3 regions of the Variovorax multivorans genome follow, and region 3 is predicted to be linked to each of the others. Evidence: riboswitches for the same ligand, from Rfam matches in the RefSeq annotation. Region 3 holds a riboswitch; each other region holds the start of a gene.
What was found. A riboswitch is a leader RNA that binds a small molecule or an ion and turns the genes downstream of it on or off. The one in region 3 is predicted to bind cobalamin.
Positions count from the first base shown of each region.

Region 1: linked by a shared signal. The riboswitch ahead of cobM (precorrin-4 C(11)-methyltransferase) and the one ahead of ACSFCA_RS10655 (TonB-dependent receptor) in region 3 are both predicted to bind cobalamin.
Region 2: linked by a shared signal. The riboswitch ahead of ACSFCA_RS01615 (TonB-dependent receptor domain-containing protein) and the one ahead of ACSFCA_RS10655 (TonB-dependent receptor) in region 3 are both predicted to bind cobalamin.

Region 1 covers NZ_JBPJZL010000023.1:32,453-38,754, forward strand. The annotation lists gene cbiE (precorrin-6y C5,15-methyltransferase (decarboxylating) subunit CbiE) at 1-429, opposite strand, end outside; gene ACSFCA_RS34135 (cobalt-precorrin-5B (C(1))-methyltransferase) at 444-1,547, opposite strand; gene ACSFCA_RS34140 (precorrin-8X methylmutase) at 1,544-2,233, opposite strand; gene ACSFCA_RS34145 (sirohydrochlorin chelatase) at 2,230-3,177, opposite strand; gene cobM (precorrin-4 C(11)-methyltransferase) at 3,174-4,043, opposite strand; cobalamin riboswitch at 4,198-4,459, opposite strand; gene ACSFCA_RS34155 (ParB N-terminal domain-containing protein) at 4,530-5,018, shown strand; gene tnpB (IS66 family insertion sequence element accessory protein TnpB) at 5,041-5,532, shown strand; gene ACSFCA_RS34165 (autoinducer binding domain-containing protein) at 5,603-6,302, opposite strand, start outside.
Region 2 covers NZ_JBPJZL010000001.1:338,964-345,265, forward strand. The annotation lists gene ACSFCA_RS01610 (cobyrinic acid a,c-diamide synthase CobB) at 1-1,258, opposite strand, end outside; gene ACSFCA_RS01615 (TonB-dependent receptor domain-containing protein) at 1,243-3,159, opposite strand; cobalamin riboswitch at 3,252-3,511, opposite strand; gene ACSFCA_RS01620 (ClcB-like voltage-gated chloride channel protein) at 3,567-5,285, shown strand; gene ACSFCA_RS01625 (RidA family protein) at 5,300-5,821, opposite strand; gene ACSFCA_RS01630 (c-type cytochrome) at 5,888-6,302, opposite strand, start outside.
Region 3 covers NZ_JBPJZL010000004.1:75,985-82,286, forward strand. The annotation lists gene ACSFCA_RS10635 (dicarboxylate/amino acid:cation symporter) at 1-773, shown strand, start outside; gene ACSFCA_RS10640 (cation:proton antiporter domain-containing protein) at 855-2,561, shown strand; gene ACSFCA_RS10645 (hypothetical protein) at 2,585-2,989, opposite strand; gene ACSFCA_RS10650 (hypothetical protein) at 3,153-3,374, shown strand; cobalamin riboswitch at 3,465-3,758, shown strand; gene ACSFCA_RS10655 (TonB-dependent receptor) at 3,891-6,074, shown strand; gene ACSFCA_RS10660 (PepSY domain-containing protein) at 6,086-6,302, shown strand, end outside.

The sequences.
Region 1 (6,302 bases), on a different contig from region 3:
GGGCGGCGAGCCCGGCAGCCAGTCGCCCGCGTCCTTGGCGTGCACGGAAGCGAACTTCATCTCCTGCCATGGCAGGCCAAGGCGCGCACAGGCCAACTGCAGCGTCGACACGTTGGGCAGGACCTCGATCGCCTCCAGGCACAGGTGCGCCGCCAGGAAGGCCGCGATGCCGTGGCACAGCGGATCGCCGGTGGCCAGGACGACCACGCGTCGCCCCTCGGCCTGCGCGGCGCGAATCCATTCGGGCACCTGCGACAGGTCGCCGGTCAGGTCGCGCTGCACCACATCGGGTGCGATGTGCGACGCGAACAGGGCCAGCGTGCGCGCGCCGCCGATCACCAGTTGCGCGTGCTGCAGATGCGCCAGCGCGCTGCGGCCGAGGCTCGCATCGCCGTCATCGAGCACGCCAAGAATTCGGCATTTGTTCATCATCTTGTCGGTGTTCAGGAGGCCTCCGCGATCTTTCGGCCTTCGAAGTCGCAGACCAGCACTTTCAGTTCGAATTGGTCGGGGTAGCGCGTGCGCAGCGTCTGGATGACGCGTTGTGCCAGCGCCGTGTGGAAAGCGGTGCCGAGCCCGAGCGCGTCCATGCGCTCGCCGGCATAGCGCGCAGTCTCGTTGCCGCGGATCGCGTCGCACACGTCGGGCGGCGCGCCGAGCCCTGCGGCCAGGTCGGCCAGCAGGCCGGTGTCGACCTCGGCGCGGCCGGCGTGGGTGATGGTCTCGCCCTGCGCGATCTTGGTGAGCTTGCCGACCATGCCGCCGATCACGACCCTCTTGATCCCGGCCTTGACCGCAGCGCCCATCGCATAGCGCAGGAAGTCGCCCATCTGCACGAAGGCCGGCTCGGGCAGCTCCGGCATTTCGGCCATCACGAACTTCTCGGTACGTCCACCGGTCGTGAGCACGACCACGCCATGGCCCAGCGTGCCCGCCATCTGCACGCCCTGCACCACGCTCGCGCGGTAGGCGGCGGTGGAATAGGGTTTGACGATGCCGGTCGTGCCCAGGATGGAAATGCCGCCGAGGATGCCCAGGCGTGCATTGAGTGTCTTCTTGGCCATCTCTTCGCCCTGCGGCACGGAGATCGCAACTTCGAGGCCGACCTGGTCGAGCAGCGTGGTGCCCACGGCGCGCACGTTCGCCTCGATGTTGCGGCGCGGCACCGGGTTGATGGCCGGCCCGCCGACGGCCAGCCCTAGCCCCGGCATGGTGACGGTGCCCACGCCGACGCCGCCCGCCAGCACCACCTGCCCTGCGAGCTCGGGCAACAGGCGCACGTCGGCCGTGAGATGGGCCTTGTCGGTGCAGTCGGGGTCGTCGCCCGCGTCCTTGATGACCATCGCATGCGCGCTCACGCCCGCGGTGTCGACGCGGCCGTCCTGCACCGCGAAGCGCACCAGGTCGCCGTTGGGCAGCAGACATTCGACCTCCTCGGGCACCCGGCCGGTGACCAGGCCGATCACCGCCGCGCGCGCTGCCGCGGCCGAACACGCACCGGTCGTGAAACCGGTGCGGGTGCCGCGGGGCGCGTCCTTGTTCATCATGCGGCGTGCTCGTGCGCCTCGGCCAGACCCAGCAGCGCGTGGATCGCGGCCACCACCAAGGTGGAGCCGCCCTTGCGGCCGCGAATCACGACCCAGGGCACGCCGGCCTCCAGCGCCATCAGGTCCTTCGACTCGGCCGCCGACACAAAGCCGACCGGCATGCCGACCACCAGCGCGGGGCGCGCGCCCTCTTCATGGATCAGCCGCACGATCTCGATCAGCGCGGTCGGTGCATTGCCGATGCCGATGATCGCGCCGTCGACCAGCCCCAAGCGGTGTGCCTTGCGCATGGCCTGCACGGCGCGTGTGGTGCCTTCGGCCGTGGCCTGCGCGATCACATCCTCGTCGCTGATGAACTGGTGCGTGCCCATGCCGAAATGGGCCAGGCGCGGGGCCGAGAGGCCCACGCAGATCATCTCGACATCGGCCACCACGCGGCTTGCTCGCGAACGGATGGCGGCGATGGCGGCGTCGACCGCGTCCGGGTGGAAGTCGGTCAGGCCGTTGAAGTCGAAATCGGCATTCGCATGGATCATGCGGCGCACCACGGGCCATTGATCGGCCGTGTAGGCGTGCGACGTCACCTCGCGATCGATCACCGCGAAGGAGTCGTGCTCGATGGTGCGGCCGGCCGCGGTAAGTTGCTCGGTGACGACGTTGGCCGCCATGGAAGACGTCGGTTTCATCGCAGTGCTGGCGCTGTGTCGTGCGCATGAGGGCAGCCATGCGCGTGGTCATGCGCGTGATCGTGCGGATGCGGATGCCCCTCGCCATGGCTGTGCAGCACCGCATCGTCATGGTGGTGGCCGCCCAGGCCGTGCGCCACCGCGAAGTCGCGGAACTTGCAGCCGTCGCAGGGCATGAGCGCGATCGGCACGCCGCGGCGCAGGTCGTTCACGCGTTGTTCCAGCAGCGCGAAGATCTCGGGCTCGAAGCCGAAGTACCGGGTCGAGACGAAGCGGATCGTCGGGTATTGCGCCTTCAGGTTCTCAACCTGGCGCGCAATGCGTTCGACCAACGTGCCGTTGAACAGGTAGTACGGCAGCACCACCACCTGCTTCATGCCCTGCAGGCTCTGGCGCTGCACGGCCTTCTCCAGGCGCGGGTAGGTGATGCCCGTGAAGGCCAGATCCACCAGTTCGTGGTCGGTCTCCTCCAGCAGCCAGCGCGCCATCTTCGCCATGTCGCCGTTGGCCTGTCGGTCCGACGATCCCCGGCCCAGGATCACCACGCCGGTGGTGGTCGGGTCGGGCATGTCCAGCGCCTGCATCGCGCCCTTGAGGCGCCGCCGCAGGATCGCGAGGATCGGGTCGCAGGCCGTGAGGTGCGGCGCATAGAGGAACTGCACCATCGGATACTGGAGCCGCGCACCATCGATGGCCTGCGGGATGTCCATCTTCACGTGGCCCGCCGCATTGAGGATGAGCGGCACCACGACCACGCGTTGCGCGCCCTCGGCCGCGCGGCGCAGGCCCTCGCTCATCGTGACCTCGGAGAACTCGATGAAGCAGACCTCGATGCGCCAGCCGGGTTGCCGCTCGCGCCATTGCGCCGCGAAAGCCTCGATCTCGTCGTTGCCGGATTTTTCGCGCGAGCCGTGGCCCACCAGGAGAATGGTTTCGGTGCTCATGGAAGGTCCTGCTGGAGGGTTTCGACGGGAACGCTCGCGCGCCGGAAGCGGTGCGTGAAACTCGCGTCATAGAGTTTGGATTTGGCGAGCGTGGTCCACTGCCGCGCGCCCAGCGTGGGGCTGGCGATGATCATCGACTGGCTCACGATGCGGGCTTCGCGGCACAGCGCCTGGATGGTGGCGACCGTGCCACGCACGATCTGCTCCTCACCCGGCCAACTCGCCTTGTGGACCACCACCACGGGCGCGTCGGGTGACCAGCCAGCGGCCGTCAGCGCGGCCGTGACCTTGCCGATCAACGTGATGCTCAGGAAGATGCACAGCGTGCTGTGGTGCGCAGCCAGCGCCTCGAGTGACTCGCCTTCCGGCATCGGCGTGCGCCCTTCGACGCGCGTGAAGATCACGGTCTGCGTGACCTCGGGCAGCGTGAGGCTCTCCACCGCCGCCGCCGCCGAGGCCATGGCGGAGGAGACGCCCGGTACGACGCCGATCGGCACGCCCGCCGCATCCAGCGGCTGCACCAGTTCGATCAGCGCGCCATAGAGACCCGGGTCGCCGGTCTGCAGGCGCACCACGGTCTGGCAGCGCGCGGCCTGCGCGATCAGCCATGAAGACATCTGCTCGAGCGTCATGTCCTTGCTGTCGGCGACAACGCAATCGGGGGGCGCCCAGCGCGTGGCGGCTTCGCTCACGAGCGAGCCCGCGAACAGGATCGCCCCGGCGCGTTCGATGAGGCCGCGGCCCTTGACGGTGATGAGTTCCGGGTCGCCCGGACCCGCGCCGACGAACCAGACGGTTCCCGGCGCGGACGTACGCAGGGCCGCGCTGCCCGCGGCGCTGCCTGGAGCGATGGCTCGCTCGTTCATGTTGGTTCCTCCGCGCCCGCCGCGCGATAGATGGTCGGTAAGACCCGGCGGGAGGGAGAAATCGGGAGGCGTCCGTGGATGCGGCGCCGACGGATGCGAGGATGCATCGAGCCAGACGCCATGCGTCGCCCGCCGATCCTCGCCCACCGCAAGGTCATGCGCTGGTCGTCAGGCCGGTCTCCGGGCTCGCGAGCGGAGGGCCATCGGCTCTCCCGCAAAGACCGCCTTCCCGTGCTTTTCGTGACACAGTGGCGCGGGACCGAATCCCGGGGTTTTGCTTTTGACTCGCTTACCGTTGCGGGGGCAGCGTCGGCATGGCGCGGTGTTTACCACCGCTGCGCACCGACTTCCCGTTTCACCCTGGCCGCCCCGCCGTTTCCACGGGACGCTAGGACACCTGACAACGCGCTCAAAGTGTATCAGCCGCTATGGCTGGGCGCTGGCAGGGGCCGCCGCCGGAGTCGGCCGTCGACCTCAGGAGCCGTCATGCGTCTCGAAACACCCCAGCCCGCCATCCATACTGTTTCTTCTGCGGTGGCACTTGTCCCTTACATCAAGCTCCTGAAGGAGCCCTTCCCCCCGGCCTCGACCTCAACCCAATACCAAGACAACGAGGTTCATAGGCTTATGACGCAATTGAAGGCTTGGTCGCCCGACTTTCGCGCCACGGGCGTAGCGGGACTGATCGATCCGCACCTGGTCTCCCCATCGCGCTGGGCGATCCGGCACGGCGATCTCTTCCACGCTGTCGGTGCCGACGAGTTGCAGGAGCAGATGCGTGAAGCGGGCGGAAACATGGTTCCAATTCTGGTCCGGCCATGCTCGCCGTCCTCAGTGCACCCGGAGTTTCCGGAAGCGAGGTTCGAAGTGTTGTCGGGACTCAAGCGCTTGATGGTCGCCCTTCGCCTGGAGAGACGAGCTTGCGAGCGCAACGACAAGCACACGCGCTCGCCATCAAGCCAATTTACGACTTGATCAGACCTTCCTTAGGTCACCCTTGGAGTTGCAATACCGGGACGCAGGGGCGCTGAAGCGAGCCTGGGACGAAGATCCGGAAAAGATGGCTTTTCGGGCGACCAAGGCGGCCGCATTTCAGGGGGAACTGGATCGTCTTGCGGTGCTGGCGCTGCTGCTCGGAAACGAAGAGCCAACGGAGTCGAAAGCTCAATTGCCGAAACCGGATGTGAACGTGATTCTGGAAGGAGTTCTCGTTGCCGTAATTTCAACGACGGCGAAGGGACTGACAACGATCAAGCTGAAGCGGAAGGATCTTTCTGCAGCAGCGATCGAGTCGCTTAGGACGGCGCTCGAAAAAATGGGGGACAGTGCCGAGGGGGTTTCATTGATGCCGGTGTGTGTTGACGACGACGGCATGTGTGTGCTGGCCAAACACTTGGAGCGTGGCCGCTTCATCTGGCCGCAGACCGAGTCGGGCTCGATCTCGCTGAGCGGTGCACAGCTCGAATCCAGTCTTCGTGCGAATACATGAACTACCTCTTGGTAGTCCAAGTTTTTGTCCGCCTCCCCATCGGGTCAGGACTCCATAGAAATCAACACTCTTAGCTCAGAAGGCCAAGCAAAGCGGCCCTCACTACTGCCCCCGTCTTGTTCGCAGCTCGAAGCTTTACCACGGCATTCTTCAGATGGTAGTTCACCGTGTCGGCCGAGATGCAAAGTATCTCAGCAGCCTCGCTCGATGTCTTGCCATCAGCTAACCATTGCAATATCTCGATCTCGCGCGAAGTCAATGGCACATCTTGTTCAATATTCAAGCGAGGCGATACCACTCTCGCAAGGGCTTGATGACATATGTTGACCAACCAGCGCATGTGCGATTCGTTGGCATCAAGCTCCGCCTGACTGAGCGGCGTTGCTCGCCGCGAAAGCGTCAGCATTCCGACTCCCCCATGCCCGTCAAAACAGGACTGGGCCCACCCGATATTGAGTCCGAATGAGCGTGCTGAATGCCAGAACCCCCTCGCACTTTCAAAAATGTCATCGCTCCAAACGAGTGCGGTTTGGCTTTTCCGGCAATGAATCACTGTCGGATCAATGTGCAGATACCCCTTTTGCACATAGAGCTCCCGCCACTCGCTCGGGTAATTGTTGATCATGAAAACCTTCGGACTAGTCAGTGGCAGCGGGTGGCGTAGACCGTACGCACAATACTCGAAGCCGAGTTCTCGTGCTGATGAGAGAACAAGTGCGAACACCTCCTCTTCCCCAGAGGTTCGGTTCAAGGCCGTCAGCAGCGTCTCC
Region 2 (6,302 bases), on a different contig from region 3:
TCGCGCCGGGCCTGGCAGTGAGCGCGGCGGGCGCCAGTGGCGTTTCGCAGCGCGAATAGTGGAAGGTGTGTCCGCGCAAGGTGTGGCTGCCGAGGGTGAGCTGTTGCGGACCAAGGCCGGCGAGCCGCTTCTGCATGGTCACGCGGCCCGGCAGCAGGCCCCAGAGGCGGTGAACCTGCGCGTCGTCTTGCGTGGCCAGTTCGTCGAACAGCGCCATCATGCCGCCGCACTCGGCCCAGACCGCCTTGCCCGCAGCGGCGTGCGCGGCGAGCGATTCGCGCATCGGCGCGCAGGCGGCCAGTGCTTCGGCGTGCAGCTCCGGGTAGCCGCCAGGTAGCCAGACCGCGTCGCAAGCTGGCAGGGCATCGCCCGCAAGCGGCGAGAAAAAGGACAGCCGTGCCCCCAGTGCCGTGAGCACGTCGAGGTTCGCGGGATAGATGAACGAGAAGGCGGCATCGCGCGCAATGGCGATGGTGTTGCCAGCGAGCAGCGGCGGCACGGCTTCTGCCTCGTCGGATACGGGTGCCTCGAAACGCACCTGCGGCAATTGGCCGATCTGCATCTGGCCAAGCGGCGTGGCGGCCAGCACATCGGCCGCCGCGTCGAGACGCGCCATCGCATCACCGAGCTCGGTGGCGGCCACGAGCCCCAGATGCCGCTCGGGCAACGTGAACCCCGCGTCGCGCGGCAAGGCGCCTAGCCATTGCGAAGGCTCGCGCAGCGAGTCCTTCAGCATGCCCGCATGCCTTTCGCTGGCCACGCGGTTCGCCAGCACGCCAGCCCATGGCAAGCCGGGCCGGAAGTTCTGCAGCCCGTAGGCCAGCGCGCCGAAGGTGCCCGCCATGGCGTGCGCGTCGATCACCGCCAGCACCGGCAGGCCGAAGCGCTCGGCCAGGTCGGCCGCGCTTGGCGTGCCGTCGAACAGGCCCATCACGCCTTCGACGATCAGCAAGTCGCACTCGGCCGCCGCGGCGCGCAGGCGCGCCCGGCAATCGGCCTCGCCAGTCATCCAGAGGTCGAGCGAATGCACCGGCGCGCCGGTGGCCAGCGCCAGCCAGTGCGGGTCGAGAAAGTCGGGCCCGCACTTGAAGGCGCGCACGCGCCGGCCCTGGCGCGCATGCAACCGCGCGAGCGCCGCCGCAACGGTGGTCTTGCCCTGCCCCGAAGCCGGGGCGGCCACCAGCACCGCGGCGCACGAGGCTGCCGCGGCACCGGCGGTGTCGCCTGGTTGGGGAGCTTGGCTTAGTGAGGCGTCCACTTGAGACCGACGTACGCGGTGCGGCCGGCATTGGCATACAGCCGCGCGAACTGGTAGTCCTTGTTGCCTGCATTGTCGACGCGCGCCACGAGGTTGAGGTCACGCGTGATCTGCGTGCTGGCCGACAGGTTCAGCACGGTGTAGCCACCGAGCTTGATGGTGTTGGCCGAATCGTCATAACGCTTGCTCGAGGACTGCACTTCGGCGCCCAGCGTCCAGCCAGCGATGCGCCAGTCGGCGCCCAGGGTGCCATGGCGCTTGGAGCGGCGTGCGAGCAGGTTGCCGGTGTCGGCGTCCTTCGGGTCCTGCACGTCGAGCGAGGCACGCAGCGTGACATCGCCCAGGCGCTGGCTGGCCGACAGCGTGGCGCCCTGCAGGGTGGCACGGTTCACGTTGGTGTAGCAGCCGAACGTCGAGGCACAGCCCTTGGCGGTGCCGACGAAGTTGATGAGGTTGCGCACGCGGTTGCGATACACCACGATGCCGGCGGTGGTGCCGTCCTTGGCGTAGTTCATGCCCAGCTCGACGTTCTGGCTGCTTTCGGGTTGCAGGGTGGACACACCGTATTCGCTGAAGCGCTGGTACAGCGTGGGCACGCGGAAGGCGGTGCCGGCCGATGCCGTGAAGCGCAACGACGGCGTGATGGCATAGCCATAGGCCGCGCTGCCCGTCGTCTTGCCGCCGAACTCGCTGTCCCTGTCGTGGCGCACGTGCAGTTGCAGCGAATGCGGGCCCTGCACGAAGCCGTAGCCGAGCGAAATCGCGTCCTGCGAACGGTCGCGCGACAGCAGCTTCGACGAGGTGGTAGGTGCGTTTTCGAGCGCATCTTCGCGGCGCTCGAGGGTGGCCGTCACCAGGTGCGGGCCGAAGCGGAACTCGTTCTGGAACAGGTAACCGCGCAGGTTGGTTTCGGTGCGGTAGAACGAAGGCTGCGTCTTGTAGACCGACTGCGAATCGGTCACCTGCACGCGGGTGCTGTAGATGTCGTTCCACTTGGCCGACCAGGTCAGGCCGGCGGTGCGCAGCGTGTTGTTCGACACGTCGTCGCGGAACAGGATCGGCGGCTTGGTCCTGTAGGAGACGGTGGCGTCGTAGCCGGCCTTGATGTCACTGGTGAGCAGCGTGGCCTCCAGGCGCTGGTCGGGCGTGATCTGGAAGCCCAGCTTCACGTTGCCCGAGGTGCTGTTGTAGCCGTCGCGGTCGGGGCTGGTGTAGCCGTCTTTCACCACGTTGCGCTTGCTTGCGGGCTGCACGTTGTAGCCCTTGCTTTCCTCGTGCGCCACGCCGAACGAATAGTCGAACAGGCCCGACTTGCCGCTCACGCCGCCTTCGATCTTGCGCAGGCCTCGGCTGCCGAAGCCGATGCCCGCGTAAGGCGACACGCCCTCTTCGCCGCGCTTGGTGAAGAGCTGGATCACGCCGCCCACGGCATCGGAGCCATACACCGCGGCGGCCGGGCCGCGCAGCACTTCGATGCGGTCGATCTGCGAGAGCGGAATGCCTTCCCAACCGGCGCCGCCGGTCGATTGCGAGTCGATGCGCACGCCGTCGAGGTACACGGCCGTGAAGCGCGTTTCGGCGCCGCGGATGAACAGGCTGGTGGTGTTGCCCACGCCGCCGCTGCGCGAGATCTCGATGCCGGGCAGGCGCGCCAGCACGTCGGCCACGCCGGTCGCACCGCTGCGCTCGATGGTCTTGCGGTCGATGATGGACACGTCGCCCACCAGGTCCGACAGCGCCTGCGGCGTGCGGTTGGCCGTGACCACCGTTTCGCCCAGCGTGGGGGCGTCTTGTGCATGGGCCAGGCCACCGAAGGCGGAAGCCAGCGCCAGCGGCAGGCAGGCGTGGCGGAGACGGCGCGCAGGAGCGCGGCCGCGAGAAAAGCAAACGTGGGAAATCATGAATGAGCCGAACGAACGTCAATACCCCTCGCCGGCCTCCCCGCCAGCGCCTGGGCGCCATGGCCGCCCCATGCACAGATCAAATCGCGCATGCGGCAGCCGCCTTGTTGGCCGGTATCCGGGCTGGCAGAAAGGCCCCTCTTCGCCTTCCCAGGCGCCTGTTTCAGGGCGCCCAGTGGCTTCGATGGAAAGGGGTTGGCGCCTTGCGGCGCCGTCTGCTTGACCGTTGCGGGGGCAGCGCAGGCGGCTTCGGCCTTGTTCCGACCTGCTGAGGTCGGGGGCTTCCACTCCTGCTTCCCGTTGAACCGCGGCGCGTGAACCACGCCGCAGGCACCAACGGGCGGGATTTTATGCCCTGCCGGACGCCGCTTAAGTCGAAAGTTGCGACGCCGCTAACATCGACGGCCATGATGCGGCCCGCCTCGGTATTCCTCAATCTTCGTTCGGCGCTGCAGCGTGTCTTCGGTGTCTCGGGCTGGCAGTCGATGCTGCTGTGGTCCATCGTGGCCGGGTTGCTCGGCACGCTGGCCACCGAACTCTTTCGCGCGGCGCTCTATCACTTCGAGCACCTGGTGCTCGGTCCCGGCGAAGGGCTGGTGGCAATGGCGAAGCACCTGCCATGGTGGGCGCGCATCGCCTGCCCCACGCTGGGCGGACTGGTGGCCGGCGGCCTGCTGGTGCTGGCGAAACGCGTCGCCTTGCGCAGCGCCGCCTCCGACTACATGGAAGCCATCGTGCTCGGCAACGGGCGCATTCCAGTGGTTCAGACACTGGTGCGCAGCGCATCGTCGCTGGTGAGCATCGGCACCGGCGGCTCCATCGGGCGCGAGGGCTCGATGGTGCAGCTGGCGGCGCTGGCGTCGTCTCTGCTGGGGCGGGTGTTCCGCTTTCCGGTCGAGCGGCTGCGGCTGCTGGTGGCCTGCGGCGCGGCGGCCGGCCTTACCGCTGCCTACAACGCGCCCATTGCCGGCGCCTTCTTCGTCGCCGAGATCGTGCTGGGCTCCATCGCGATGGAAAGCGTGGGGCCGATCATCATCGCCTCGGTCGTCGCCAATGTCGCGATGCGGGCCCTGCCCGGCTACCAGCCACCGTACAGGATGCCGGCGTTCCCTGAAATTCACGGCACCGAGGTCGTGCTGTTCTGCGTGCTCGGCGTGCTGCTGGGCTTTGCGGCGGTCGGCTTCCTGCGCGCGCTGCAGGGCAGCCGCGCGCTGTTCTCGCGCTTGCCGGTTGCGCTGCCATTGCGGCTGGCATTGGGCGGGCTTGTGATGGGCGCCGTGTCGGTGCCCATGCCGGAGGTCTGGGGCAACGGCTACAGCGTGGTCAATTCGGTGCTGCACACCCCCTGGCCGTGGACGCTGATCGCGATGGTGCTGGTCGCCAAGGCGGTCGCCACGATGGCCACGGCCGGCTCGGGTGCGGTGGGTGGTGTGTTCACGCCGGCGCTGTTCTTCGGCTGCATGGTCGGCGCGCTGTTCGGCCTTGGCGTGCAGGCACTGTGGCCAGCGGCCACCTCGGCACCGTTCGCCTATGCCATCGTCGGCATGGGCGCGTTCCTCGCGGGCGCGACGCAGGCGCCGCTGATGGCGATCCTGATGATCTTCGAGATGACGCTGAGCTACCAGGTCATGCTGCCGCTGATGGCGGCGAGCGTCATCGCTTATTTCGTCGCGCGCTCGGCCAATGCCGGCTCGATGTACGAGATCACCCTGCACCGCAACGAGCAGCGGGACACGCAGATGCGCCTGCGCGGGCTGCACATGCGCGACCTGGTTCAGCCTGCCGAAACGGTGGTTGGCCCGGAGGCGGACCGCGAAGCGATGAGCAGGCTCTTCCTGCAGCACCCGGTGAAGTACCTGTACGTGGTGGACGCGGGCAACCGCTACCTCGGCGTGGTGCCGCTTTCGGCACTCGGCACGGCGCCAGCAGAAACGACCGCGGGCGCCCTGCTCTCGCAGACCATCCAGCCGATCACCGCCGACACCGGTCTGGGCGAGGCGCTGCAGCGCTTTCTCGACCACCTGGGCGAGCGGCTGCCGGTGATCGAGAGCGCCGACAACCCCGCGCTGCTGGGCGTTGTCGCCAAGAGCGCGCTGCTCGCCACCTACGTGCGGCTGAGCGAGTAGCGCAGCACTGCTTTTTACTTGGCGGGACGCACCGCCATCACCTCGATCTCGACCAGGTAGGCCGGGTTGGCGAGCGCCGCCACCTGCATCGCTGAGCGCACCGGTAGCCGGGGCTGCGCGGTGGTGCCGAAGAACTGGGTGTAGCCCTCCATGAAGCCGGCGAAGTCCATCTTGTTGTCCTTGGCCGGATCGCCGACGAGAAACACCTGCATCTTCACCACGTCGCCCATCGTCAGGCCCAGGCCTGTGAGGCTCTTCTCGATGGCCTTGAGCACACCGACGGTCTGGCCCTTGGTGTCGCCGCCATAGGCCGCCGCGCTGTTCTTGGGCGCGGTCGCGTCCTGCAGCGGCGGCACCTGGCCCGAGAGGTAGACGTTGGTGAACGAAGACGGCACTTCCACCGCCGCCGAGATCGGGAAGGTGGAGTTCGGAATGCGGTGGCGAATGATTTCATCGGCCGCATGGGCGGCGCCGGTGCCGGCTGCGAGCAGTGCGGCGACGAGCGCCAGCTTCTTCGTGATGGAGGTCATGGTCATGCGTGTTGTCTCTCTGCTGGGATGGATGAATGAAAGGTCTGCCAGGCATCAAAAGAAGAAGGCCGATCAAGGCCGCAGCTTCTTGACGCTCTCCGCCGCAATGGCGTCAGGGTACTGGTTGCCGAAATGGGTGCGCGCGTAGCCGACCACGGAAGCGATCTGCTCGTCGCTCAGCATCTTGCCAAAGGCAGGCATGCCCTTCTGGCCGTTGATCACCACGTAAAGCGGGTATTCCGCGCTCGCGAGCCGCGGGTTCGAGGCGAGCGGCGGATAGGCGCCTGCGCCCTTCGCCCCTTGCCCTTGCGCCATGTGGCAGCCCTGGCAGGTCGCGCGGTAGATCGCCTCGCCCGAGCTCTCCTGGAATCGGGGGCCGACGGAAAAGACGGGCTCCGGAGACTGCGCGAAAGCGGCCTGGCCGGCCACCGAGGCCAGCGCACCCAGCGAAAGGCCGAGCAGCGCGCGCTTGAAGGTCGTGATGTTG
Region 3 (6,302 bases):
CGCATGTGCTCTTCGGCATCGTCAACTACATCATGAAGCTGGCGCCCATCGGTGCTTTCGGCGCCATGGCCTTCACCATTGGCAAGTACGGCCTGGGCAGTTTGTTCTCGCTCGGCAAGCTGATGGGTACTTTCTACCTGACCTGCCTGCTGTTCATTTTCGTGGTGCTGGGGCTCATAGCGAGGTTCCACGGCTTCAGCATCTGGAAGTTCATCAAGTACATCAAGGAAGAGCTGCTGATCGTGCTGGGCACGTCGTCGAGCGAATCGGTGCTGCCGCGCATGATGGAGAAGATGGAGAACCTGGGCGCGAACAAGACCTGCGTGGGCCTCGTGATCCCGACCGGCTACTCGTTCAACCTCGACGGCACCTCGATCTACCTGACGATGGCGGCGGTGTTCATCGCGCAGGCGACCAACACGCCGATGACGCTCACGCAGGAGATCACGCTGCTGGCCGTGCTGCTGCTCACGTCGAAGGGGGCTGCTGGTGTCACGGGCAGTGGCTTCATCGTGCTGGCAGCCACGCTGTCGGCGGTGGGTCATGTGCCGGTGGCGGGGCTTGCGCTCATCCTGGGCATCGACCGCTTCATGTCGGAAGCTCGCGCGCTCACCAACCTGATCGGCAACGGCGTAGCCACCATCGTGGTCGCCAAGTGGACCAACGAGCTCGACGAAACGCGGCTGCAGGCGGGGCTCAACAACGAGACCTGGGTAGAGGCGCAAGAGCCCGAAGTGCTCGATGCCGCCCGGACCAGCAAGATGGTCGGTTGATCGCTCGGCACGACAGCCGGGCCCCGGACAAGATGGCCGTGTGAAATAAAAGGGCAGACATCGTTCCTGCAAAATGGAGCGATGCCCCGCAGCGTCTCCCTCATCAACACGATCGCCGCCGGCTTGGGGCTGGCGCTGGTGTTCGGATTCCTGGCAGCCAAGCTGCGGCTGCCCGCGCTGGTCGGCTACCTGCTGGCGGGCGTGATCATCGGCCCGTTCACACCGGGCTTCGTGGCCGACGCGGAAATCGCCGCCCAGCTTGCCGAAATCGGCGTCATGCTGCTGATGTTCGGCGTAGGCCTTCATTTTTCCCTCGACGACCTGCTGGCCGTACGCAAGATCGCACTGCCCGGTGCGATCGCGCAGATCGGCGTGGCCACGCTGCTCGGCGGTGGGCTGGCCCTGTGGTGGGGCTGGAGCCCCGGCGCAGCGCTCGTGTTCGGGCTTGCGCTGTCGGTGGCCAGCACGGTCGTGCTGCTGCGTGCGCTCGAAAGCCTGGGCATCCTTGATTCGTTCACTGGCCGCATCGCCGTCGGCTGGCTCGTGGTCGAAGACCTGGCGATGGTGCTGGTACTGGTGCTGCTGCCGCCGTTGGCGGGCACGTTGGGCGGAAAAAGTGAACACGCCGGCCCGGCCGATCCGCTCTGGCAGACGCTGGGCCTCACGCTGCTGCAGGTTGGCGGCTTCGTCGCGCTGATGCTGGTGGTGGGGCGGCGCGTGTTCCCGTGGATCCTCTGGCAGGTCACGCGAACCGGCTCGCGCGAGCTGTTCACGCTGTGCGTGGTGGCCGCGGCCGTGAGCATCGCGTTTGCCTCGGCGGCGCTGTTCGGCGTGTCGTTTGCGCTGGGTGCCTTCTTCGCCGGCATGGTGATGCGCGAGTCGCAGTTTGCCCACCGGGCGGCGCAAGAGTCGCTGCCGCTGCGCGACGCCTTCGCGGTGCTGTTCTTCGTGTCGGTCGGCATGCTGTTCGACCCCTCGGTGCTGATCGACCGGCCGCTGCAGGTGCTGGCGGTGGTGCTGGTCATCGTGCTGGGCAAGTCGCTTGCGGCCTGCGCGCTGGTACTGGTGTTTCGCTACCCGCTGGGCACGGCGCTCACGGTCAGCGCCAGCCTGGCGCAGATCGGCGAGTTCTCGTTCATCCTGGCCGGGCTGGGCGTGTCGCTGGGCCTGCTGCCGGTGGAAGGCCAGAGCCTGGTGCTGGCGGGCGCGCTGATTTCCATTGCCACCAACCCGTTGTGGTTCAGCCTGATCGGGCCGATGCAGAAGTGGCTGCACGCCCGTTCATCCTTTGCGCGCGGGCTCGAATCGCGCGACGACCCGCTGGCCGAACTGCCCATGACCACCGAGGCCAAGTACCTCTCGCGGCAGGTGGTGCTGGTGGGCTATGGCCGCGTCGGGCGCCGCATTGCGGCCGAACTCGACGCGCACGACATTCCCTACGTGGTGGCCGAGCAGAACCGCGAACTGGTCGAAAAGCTGCGCGAGGCCGGCACGCCAGCCGTGTGGGGCGACGCGGCCGACCCGGCGGTGCTGATCCAGGCGCACATCGCACGCGCCCGCGTGCTGGTGGTGGCCACGCCCGACGCCATGAACGTGCGCCAGATGATGGAAACCGCGCGCACGCTCAACCCCACCATCCAGACCGTGATCCGCAGCCACAACGAGCAGGAGGCCCGGCTGCTCACGCAGGAAACCTCCGCCACCGTGTTCCTCGGCGAGCACGAACTGGCCCAGGCCATGGCCCGTGATGTGGTCCAGCGCGCCGTGTCGATGGCCGTGCCGGCTTGAAGACGCCCGCCTTCCTCTTCTTCTCAGAGGTCTTCGATGACCAGCGTGCGGTAGCGCTGTGCGATGGAATAGGGCACGGTGCGCACCAGCTCCATCAGGCGTTCGGCGGCCGCGCCGTCTCTTGTCCTCACCAGCAGGCCCGTGTGGCCGTCGCGCGCCAACTCGGTATAGGCGCGTACCGTCGCAGCATCGGTGCCGGCGGAGGGCAGGGGGTTGTCGGATGTCTTCGCGGTCGGGGTGATTTCGGCCAGCACCGTTTGCGCGGGCAGCAGATAGACCTCGTCGCCACTCATGCCTTTTTCGATCAGGCGGTGGCCGATGCGGTCGGCGTCTTCCGCATTCGGAAACATCACCATCGAATAGCCGGTCGGATAAAAGGCTCCGCCGATGCTCGATCGCATGCCCGGTTCAAGAGTGAAATGCTTCATGCTGCCTCCTGTTCTTGGAAAGGCTTCTGAAAGGTCCCTGACTACAACATTAGGTCGCACCAAGGCTGGGCTCTGTAGGAGAAGCCCGAAAGCGCTGTCAACCGCGTGCGTACCCCGCCCATTCAAAAAAGAACCGACAACCTTGTCAGCCACTCTTACCTCCATGCCCTCATCGAGAAACATCGCGCTCACCGTCCATGAACTGGAGGCGGGCGAGTTCTATTGGGTGCTGATGGAGGCGGTCGACGACACGCCTGGCGAAACCTCCCACGTCTACATGCCGCTGGAGGCAGCCCACGATCCCTATGCCACCTATTCGAACGCGCTGGTGGCGGGCGTGGCCGTGATGCGGAGGCTGTTCGGACCCGACGGAAGGCCTGCCTGAGGCCCATCAGAGGCCCATCCGAGGCCTTCGGCGGAAGGCCTCTCCCTATAATCCCGCCGTTCTGGTGTGTTAATTCTTATTAATCCCGCCAGGCAATACGGTTCGAAGGTGCCCCGCACGCCATCTCATGGCCACGGGGTTAAACGGGAAGCAGGTGCGCCGCGTCGTTCATTCTTGATTGACGCTGCAACTCCTGCGCTGCCCCCGCAACGGTCAGCGGATCTGGAAACCCTCACGCTCATGCCCCTCAGACGGCATGGGCAGCCACTGCGCTTCGGCGTGGGAAGGCGAGGGTTTCGGCCGCGGTGTGCATCCATTCATTGATTGACTGGCACGCCGCGGCGCTCCGCAAGCCCGGATACCGGCCTTCGCAACCGCCTTCGGACGCTGCGGGAGTGCGTGTCCGGGCCTGCCACCGCTTCGCGCTTGCGCGTACCGTTGCAGTCCCTTCGCCTCTTCCGCTGCGTCCTTTATCGGTCAGGAGCCTGCGGGGACGCAGGTCGGAGGAGAAGTCACATGGGTCATGCATCGCCAGCGCGCGATCGCACGGGCGCGCCGCTGCGTTGGGCACGCCTTTCGGGTCTTTCACTGGGTCTGGGGCTGGTTTTCGGGCCTTCCTTGGTCTTCGCGCAGTCGTCGGGTGAAGCCGCCAGCAGCAGCCAGACCCTCAAGCCGGTGCAGGTCGAAGCCGAGCGGCACACGCCGTTGGCCATCGACGAGCCTTCGCACACCGGCAGCCGCCTGGGCCTCACGCCGCTGGAAACGCCGGCCAGCATCGAAGTGCTGACGGGCGACACCATCCGCGCACGCGGCGACGTCTCGGTGGTCGATGCCGCCACCCGCGCCACCGGCATCACCGGCACGCCCGGCCCCGGTAATGGCGGCACCGCGATGGTGGCGCGCGGTTTTTCGGGCCACGGCTCGGTGATGCAGCTCTTCGACGGCACGCGCCTCTACGCGGGCGCGGGCACCGTCACCTTCCCGTTCGACACCTGGTCAGTCGACCGCATCGAGGTGCTGCGCGGCGCGGCCTCGGTGATGTACGGCGAGGGCGCCATCGGCGGCGCCATCAACGTGGTGCCCAAGAAGCCCACGCGCGGCCCGATCCAGAACGAGGCGCTGGTCACAGTGGGCTCCGACGCCACTCGCCAGGTGGCCTTTGGCAGCGGCGGGGCGATCAACGACAAGCTCTCCTACCGCTTCGACATCAGCCACCGCCAGACCGACGGCTTCATGCAGCGCGGGCAGGCCGAGAGCCTGGCCGTGGGCGCGGCCGTGCGGCTCGACGTGTCGCCGCAGCTGCAGTTCACGCTGTCGCACGACGAGGGCCGGCAGTCGCCGCAGCGCTACTTCGGCGTGCCGCTGATCGATGGCCGCCTGAGCAGCCAGACCCTGCGCCAGAACTACAACGTAGACGACGCCGAGATCAAGTACCGCGACAAGTGGACCCGGCTCGACGCCCAGTGGACGCCCAACGATGCCGTTACCGTGCGCAACCAGCTCTACCGGCTGGAGAGCAAGCGCCACTGGCGCGACAGCGAGACCTACACCTACAACGCCACCACGCGCCGCGTGACGCGCGGCGACTACCTGGAAATCGGCCACGACCAGGAGCAGATCGGCAACCGCACCGACGCCACCTTCAAGCACAGCCTGTTCGGCCTGGCCAACCAGGTGCTGGTGGGCTTCGACGCGAATCACATCAACTTCCAGCACAGCAATGATTCGCCCTATGGCGGGCGCTCGGTGGTCGACCCCTTCGTCTTCAACCCCGGCTACTACGTCTCGCCCGTGGCCTACACGCCGCGCTACCGGACCAAGACCGACACCTACGCTTTCTTCACCGAAGACAAGCTGGCCTTCAACGAGCAGTGGTCGGTGGTGGGCAGCCTGCGCTGGGACCATGCCAAGGTGGCGCGCACCGACCTGCAGAACGCGGCCAACAACCTCGGCAAGACCTTCGAGTACGCCACCGGCCGCCTCGGCGTGGTGTATGCGCCCGATGCGTCGCAGTCGTTCTACGCACAGGTGGCGCGCGCGGCCGACCCGCTGACCTCGCTCATCACCACCTCGGCCACGCAGGTGCCGTTCGAGCTCAGCACCGGCCGGCAGGTCGAGGTCGGCTACAAGCGCCAGCTGGCCGACAACCGCGGCGCCTGGACCGTGGCGGCCTACCGCATCGAGAAGACCAAGCTGCTCTCGCGCGACGCGACCGATCCGACCATCAGCCAGCAGATCGGCAAGCAGTCGTCCGAAGGCATCGAGGCCACGCTCGACCTGGCGCTCACCTCCACGCTGCGGCTCGAAGCCAACGTGGCCAAGCTGCGTGCGCGCTATGACGACTTCAACGAAGTCGTCAGCGGGCGCCTGGTCTCGCGTGCGGGCAACACGCCTACAGGCGTGCCCGAAGAGGCTGCGAACCTCTGGCTCAACTGGCGCTTTCTGCCGCAGTGGGAGGCTGACTTCGGCGTGCGCTATGTCGGGCCGCGTCAGGTCGATACGGCCAATTCGCGCAAGATCGGCTCCTACACGGTGGCAGACGCGGGCGTGAGCTGGCAGGCCAGCCCGTCGCTCAAGCTTGCGCTGCGTGCCTACAACCTGGCCGACCGCCGCTATGCGGTGTCGTTCTCGAACGGCGGCAACCAGTGGCTGCTGGGCCGTCCGCGTTCGTTCGAGCTTTCGGCTCTGGTCATCTTCTGAGCGACGTTCTCATGACTTCCGCATGGCGCCGCGCCTGGCCGGGCATCCGGCACTGGCTCTACTGGACGCACCGGTGGCTGGGCATCGGCGGCTGCCTGCTGTTCGTCATGTGGTTCGTCTCGGGCGTCGTGATGATGTACGTGGGGTATCCCAACCTCACGGACGAAGAGCGGCTCGCAGGTCTGGCGCCGCTGCGCTTCGAGCAGGCTGCGGTGTCGCCGACCGCTG